Regions from separate parts of the Roseixanthobacter pseudopolyaromaticivorans genome, predicted to be linked through region 2. Evidence: riboswitches for the same ligand, from Rfam matches in the RefSeq annotation. Region 2 holds a riboswitch; the other holds the start of a gene.

Region 1 (3,400 bases), 710 kb from region 2:
AAATCTGCGTTTCAGCAAAGACCATCGGCATGGTGGTTGAAATATTCAGCTCGGCAAATCCCGCGAATAACGGTTCGTTTCAACGTATCTTTATCCCGCGTACGCAATTTTTCATGCGTATCGAAAGCCAGGCGCCCCGCTCCGCTTGACCGGTCCCCAGCGGGTCCGCATCCTTCCATCTGCCCGGCGCGGTGAAGGTGGGGTGAGAAGAGCCCGGCGATCGAACAATCAGGGATCGGGTCGATCCCAGTCAATGGATGCGATCCGTGGATCGGCGGCAAAGGCGTCACGTGGAAACTCGACACCCTGGCGCGGAAACTCGCACAAGGCCTGGACGCCGGACAGGCTCAGGCGAATGCGCCAGGTCTGTCGCTCGACGGGTGCGGGCTTTTCGAAGGCACGACACCTGAGGATCGCAAGGTTCGCCCCCTGCGCCGGGTCGCGCACCGATCTGTAGCGGATCACGTCGCCGTCGGCCGCTCGGGCCGCGTCCGCGAAGGATTGGCAGTGGCTGTAATCTGTAAGATCGGTCCAAAGGTCCTCGTCCTGAGAAAGCGGTTCGCGCATCAGGTCCAGGAGGCGCGCCGTTCCGATCGTGGTCGAGATGGCGGTGTACTCCGCCGCATCAGACGGCCAGGGTGTGGCTGGCGACTCGGCGAAGAATAGAAGCCGATAGAATGCCATCTCCGCGACGGCGGTCGCCGGGCTCTCGGCTGCGTAATAGATGCCGAGCGTGCGTCCGGCGCGCCGGAAGCGCGAGCCGTCGGGATAGGTGGCGCCGTAGCGGAATGGCGTTGCCAGCAGGAAGTCGAGGTGGCGGCACTCTGGCGGGATCGCAGGCTTCGTCTCTTCGACTAGGTCTTCGAGCAACGCCTGTTCGGCGAGCGTATCCGTCAGCTTCAGCGTCGAGACACGGTGCTGGGCTTCGACAAGCCGCCAGCACGCGCCGTCGAAACGTTGGAACTCAGACGAGAGCGCGACGCGCGTCCAGATAGGCGATGACATCGACGAGCCCGCTCACGGTTTGGAGTTTCTCGATCGGCCGGGCGTCGAGGACGGCGTTGGGATTGGCGAGCCAACTGGCTGCGACCTTCTCGTCGCCACCGGCAATCGCGTCGAGCGACCGGAACAGGCGAACGAAGAGAACCGCCAGCTCGAACGGCTTCGTGCCGGGCTCAAGCCCGAACTCGCCACGCTTCATGCGCGATACCGTCGCCTCGCTGACCCCGATGACAGTGGCCAAAATCCGGGCTGTCACGCCCAGCTGCTCCGCGGCGCGCAGAACCGCCTTGGTGACGACGGCGGACGCTTCGGGGCGGGCGGCGGCGGACTGAAGGGCGGTCATGAGTTGGTCCTTTCTCATGAAATTATATGATATAATAATTTCTAAAGAAACTAAAATTGCGCGATGCTATTGAAGGCCTCGGCAATGCGCTTGCCGCACCATCAGCCGCCGAAATGACCAGGCCGCATAGCCCCTCAGGGGCCCGGGCAAAGAAGATGGCGTGCTGCTCGATCGATTGGCCGATCACACAAACAGACATTCGGGGACAAAAACTATTTGTCTTGAAGTCGGCGGGCAAATGCCTATTCTGACGCCTGCCGTTCAGATGGATCGGGAGAGGGCGCTTCGGCGCCGCCGAAGGAGCAACCGCCCCGGAATCTCTCAGGCAAAAGGACCGATTCATCAGGCACTCTGGAGAGAGATCAGGATCATTCCTGGTCCACCGAAGGGGATATCCGCCTTGGCGGAGAAGCTCTCAGGTTCCGTGACAGAGGGGGCGTAACCGTCACGGAAGAGAGTCTTGAACATGGGACATGTGATTGTTATCGGCGCGGGCATCACCGGCGTCACCACCGCCTATGCCTTGCTGCGCCGTGGGCACGCGGTGACCGTACTGGAGAGGCACCCCTACGCCGCCCTCGAAACCTCCTTTGCCAACGGTGGCCAGCTTTCGGCCAGCAATGCCGAGGTCTGGAACCAGTGGTCCAACGTCGCCCGCGGCATCCGCTGGATTTTCACCCGCTCCGCTCCGCTGCTCCTGAATCCAAAGCCGAGCTGGCACAAGATGTCCTGGCTCGCGGAATTCGTCGGCCAGATCCGCAGATACGAGGACAACACCATCGAGACGGTCCGCCTCGCCATCGAGGCGCGGCGGCATCTGTTCGAGATCGCCGAGCGGGAAGGCATCGCATTCGATCTGGAACAGCGGGGTCTCATGCACGTCTATCGCGACAAGGCGAGCTTCGCCCATGCCACCGAGGTCAACGCCTTGCTGAAGCGCGGCGGCCTTGAGCGCGCGGCGGTGACGCCGGAGGAAATCAAGACCATCGAGCCAAGCCTCGAAGGCGCTTTCCACGGCGGATTCTTCACCCCGCGCGATGCCTCCGGCGACATCTGCCGGTTTACGCGCGGCCTTGCGGCGGCGTGCGAACGCCTGGGGGGAAGGTTCGTCCATGGCGTCGAGGTGCGCGCCATTCGCGACGGGGGGAATTCCCGCTTGGTCGAATGGCACGGCGTGGACGATGTGCAGGCCATGGGGTCGCTGGCGGCCGACCGCGTGGTCATCTGCGGCGGTGTCGGTAGCCGGCGGCTGGCCGCTCTGGTGGGCGAACGGCTCAACGTTTATCCGGTGAAGGGCTATTCGATCACCGTCGCGGTGAAGCCGGAGGATGTGCACCATGCCCCGCGTGTGGCCCTGCTGGACGATGCCGCGAAGATCGTGACCAGCCGCCTCGGCGACAGCCGGTTCCGCATCGCCGGCACGGCGGAACTGAACGGCTACAATCGCGACGTTCGGGCCGATCGCACCGCGCCCCTCGTGAGCTGGACGCGGCGCCATTTCCCGAAGCTCGATACCAGCGACGTTGCGGTCTGGGCGGGGTTGCGGCCCATGCTGCCGGGGATGCTGCCGCGGGTCGGCGCAAGTCGGCGGGCGCGCAACGTGTTCTTCAACACCGGCCACGGCCACCTCGGTTGGACCCTATCCTGCGCCACCGCCGAACTGGTTGCGGCGCAGATGTCCGCTTGAGGGCGCGCCGGCGGGCGGAGCGAAACCGTCCGCCGGCCGCCCCGTACTCAATCTTTGGCCGCGTGCATGCGGATCAGGCGCCCATAGATGCGTTGTGCCGCTTCGATTTCGTGCACGCCGCACCATTCGTCGGTGACATGGGCCTGGCTGGATTCGCCAGGCCCAAGGATGACGACGGGCGCCGGCGCGAGCCCCGCAAGCACCGAGGCATCGGTGAAGAAAGACGCGCCGCGCGCCGGTTCGGCGGCATAGCCCTCCGCTTCGCGTGCCGCCGCGCACATGGCGACGAACGGTGCGCCCGGATCGGTCCACACCGGTGCAAGATCGTGGACGCATTCCACGCGGCTGTCATCGCCCGCGACGGCGGC
Region 2 (3,400 bases):
TCTCGGGCTGGTAGGGCGTGTAGGAGGTGAGGAATTCCGAACGCTGGATCAGGTGATCGACGGTCGCCGGCACATGGTGGCGATAGGCGCCGGCGCCGACGAAGAACGGCACGGAGCCCGCTGGCACGTTGCGCGCGGCAAGGCGGGACAGGGCGCGCTCGACCTCCAGCTCACCCTTGCGGCGAGGCAGGTCGGGCAGTTCGGCGAGAAGCTTGTCCGCGGGAATGTCGGCGAACAGAGCGTCCACCGATGGCACGCCGATGCGTGCCAGCATTTCGGTGCGGTCTTCGGGTGTCAGGGGGAGATAGCGCATGATGCGTTTGCCTCGCCGACGTGCACGGCCGCGTCAGCCCGCGGCACCGTGCATGTGCGGCCGTTGGGGTGTCAGGCGTGCGTCTCGACGAAGGCGGCATAGGCCGCGGCATCCATCAATTCGTCCAATTCGGCGGGGTTTGAAAGCTTGAGCTTCACGAACCAGCCGGCGCCTTCCGGATCCGCATTGACGGTATCGGGAGCGGCTTCCAGCGCCTCGTTGACGGCAATCACCTCGCCGGAAACCGGGGCATAGACTTCGCTCGCGGCCTTCACGCTCTCGACGACCGCGGCTTCCTGAGACTGCTTCACGACCTTGCCAATGGCCGGAAGCTCTACGAACACAACGTCGCCGAGCTGGCTCTGGGCGTAATCGGAGATGCCGATCACCGCCACGTCACCGTCGAGCCGGACATATTCATGGTCCTTGGTGTAGCGCACGTCACTCATGGTCAGGCCCCCTTCTGTTCGCTCTTACGGACGTAGCGCTGGGCCACGAACGGGAATGTGACGACGGTCGCGGGCAGGTTCTTGCCGCGCACGATGATGTCGAGACGCGTGCCCGGCGCCGCCAGGGCGGGCGGCACATAGCCCATGGCGATGGGCGCGTTCAGGGTGGGGGCGAAGCCGCCGGACGTGACCGTGCCGACCACACTTCCGTCCTTAGCGATTTCGGCGCCCTCGCGGGCCGGCGCGCGCCCCTCAAGGCGCAGGCCGACGCGTACGCGCGCCGGGCTTTCGGCAAGCTCGCGCTGGATGCGCGCGGCGCCGGGAAAGCCGCCGCCCTCCCGCCGCCGCTTCTGGATCGACCAGACCAAGGCGGCTTCGACAGGCGAGGTGGTGGGGTCGATGTCGTGGCCATAGAGGCACAAGCCCGCCTCCAGCCGCAGCGAATCGCGCGCCCCGAGGCCTATGGGCTTGACCTCGGGCTCGGCGAGCAGCGTGTTCCACACGGTGACGGTGGAGCTTTCGGGGATGGAGATTTCAAACCCGTCCTCGCCGGTATAGCCGGACCGGGAGATATGGACGGGAATGCCGTCGAAGGTCGAAGGGCCGGCGGCCATGAAGTCCAGCGCGGCGCCTTCGGGGGCATGGCGCGCCAGCACGGCAGCGGCCTCGGGACCCTGGAGCGCGAGGAGCGCGCGGTCGTCGAGCCGTTCCAGCGTCACGCCGGCGGGCAGGCGGGCGGCGATATGGGCATAGTCCGCCTCCTTGCCGGCGGCGTTCACCACCAGCAGCAAGGTGCCGTCCTCTTCCGCCGCGCCGGGGCGGGTGACCATCAGGTCGTCGAGGATGCCGCCATCGTCCGCCATCAGCTGGGAATAGCGCTGGCGGCCGAGTTTTAGATTGAGGATGTCGGCGGGAATCAGCGTTTCGAGCGCGGCGGCCGTGGTCGCATGGTCCGGCCCGACGAGCTTGGCCTGACCCATGTGGGACACGTCGAACAGGCCGGCGTGGGTGCGGGTCCAGGCATGTTCCGCCAGGATGCCGTCGCGATATTGCACCGGCATGTCATAGCCTGCGAACGGCACAAGGCGGGCGCCGAGCGCCGCATGGGCGCCGTGCAACGGCGTCGTCAGAAGGGGAAGATCGGTCTCGGGCTGTGCCATTCCGGTTCCTGGGGTCGCGCCAAAGTCATCGGACCTTTCGGCCCGAGCGGCGCCCCCTCTGTCACCGGAACCTGAGAGATTTGACCGCACCCGGTGGAACGGGCACGGCTTACTCCTTCGGTGAGCCACCCGCATGATCCCTGAGGGTCACGCCGCAGCTGCTTTCCAGAGTGTCGTCCCCCTGCGGTCCTTTTGCCTGAGCGGTTCCGGGGCGGTTGCGCCTTCGGCGCCGGCCATCATCCAGAGAATGGGCCGGTCTCTCCCGCAGGGATCTTCCGAGCGACCGCTCCGAGGAGCGGCCGCCGTCACCATAGAGAAACGCGCCGCGCGGTCAATGCGGCGCTTTTCGTCATTGTGCGGGCGGCGGTCCGAAAGTCGCCGGAGGCGGCCCGAAGGTGGGCGCCGGGCCGAACGTATTGGGGTCCGCAGCCGGCGCGGCCGGCTTGCTCGCCGCCGGCTTCGCGGCCGCCGGGGCGGCCGGTGCCGCCGCGGGCGCGGCATCGGCCGCGGGTGCCGCAGGCCGCGGCCGAGTCGGACGCGGGCGGGCCGGGGTTTCGCCCTTGGGATCGAAGCCCACGTAGATCACGTATTTCGAGATCGCGTCCGGGGTGGTGACCGGGAAGGAGATGGTGTCTTCCACCACCGTGAAGGTGGTCTGGGTTTCGCCCTGGGGAATGTTGAGCGGCACCACGAAGAATTTGGTGGTGATGGTCTTGGGCGAGGGGCCTTCCTGCACCACCGCGATGCGGATCGGCACATTGAGCGCGCCGGGCGTGCCCTTGTCGCCCAGCAGCACCCGGCCGTCGAGGCCAACCTTCACGGTCATCACGCCGTTGGCAATGTTGCATTCGCGGGCCAACTGGCCGAGCGAGCCCTGGTACTTCAGTCCGCCGCCGGGGGCCGGCACCTGCCATGCGGAGGCGCCCGAGCGCACGTCCACACGCGGGCAGTCGAACTCCACCGCATCGGGGCCGGAGCCGATGGTCATATTGTTGGTAGGCTGGGCGGCGCCCACGCCGCCTGCTGCCGCGGCGGGATCAACATTCACGCCGGGCGCGCCAAACGTCCCCTGCGAGTTGCCCGCGCACCCTGCAAGGGTGATGGCCATGGCTGCCCCGGCCAACACACGCATAGGCAGAGCAGCGTCTAAAGCAAAACGCATGAGGAAACTCCAAAAACCTCCGCAAGACGCGTATGTATAACAGAAGGTTAAAGCGCAGGGGGAGGGGGGACCCGCGCCTTGAGCCCGCACCGGGGGAGGTATCTGACTCTATGGTTACCGGCCGCGGGCGGCCGGTCAGTTGCCGATCACCCCCACGGGCCGGCCGGCGACCACCACCAGAGCCTTTTGCGCGCCAGACAAGCGCTGGGAAACGCGGCGCAGATCCTCCAGCGTCACCGCCTCGATCAGCGCGTTGCGGCGATCGATATAATCCATGCCCAGCTTGTCGATCTGGATCTGGAGCAATTGCCCGGCG

What was found. Region 2 has a riboswitch for glycine ahead of gcvT (glycine cleavage system aminomethyltransferase GcvT). Riboswitches for the same ligand answer to the same signal wherever they lie in the genome.
Region 1: linked by a shared signal. The riboswitch ahead of V5F68_RS19185 (D-amino acid dehydrogenase) and the one ahead of gcvT (glycine cleavage system aminomethyltransferase GcvT) in region 2 are both predicted to bind glycine.

The regions. Positions count from the first base shown of each region.
Region 1 covers NZ_CM195539.1:4,091,414-4,094,813, reverse strand. The annotation lists gene V5F68_RS19200 (GntR family transcriptional regulator) at 1-149, shown strand, start outside; gene V5F68_RS19195 (RES family NAD+ phosphorylase) at 229-1,005, opposite strand; gene V5F68_RS19190 (antitoxin Xre-like helix-turn-helix domain-containing protein) at 965-1,345, opposite strand; glycine riboswitch at 1,607-1,692, shown strand; gene V5F68_RS19185 (D-amino acid dehydrogenase) at 1,812-3,032, shown strand; gene V5F68_RS19180 (M20 family metallopeptidase) at 3,080-3,400, opposite strand, start outside.
Region 2 covers NZ_CM195539.1:3,380,904-3,384,303, reverse strand. The annotation lists gene gcvPA (aminomethyl-transferring glycine dehydrogenase subunit GcvPA) at 1-313, opposite strand, end outside; gene gcvH (glycine cleavage system protein GcvH) at 385-762, opposite strand; gene gcvT (glycine cleavage system aminomethyltransferase GcvT) at 765-1,922, opposite strand; glycine riboswitch at 1,977-2,095, opposite strand; glycine riboswitch at 2,097-2,197, opposite strand; gene V5F68_RS16025 (hypothetical protein) at 2,272-3,030, opposite strand; gene V5F68_RS16020 (M16 family metallopeptidase) at 3,220-3,400, opposite strand, start outside.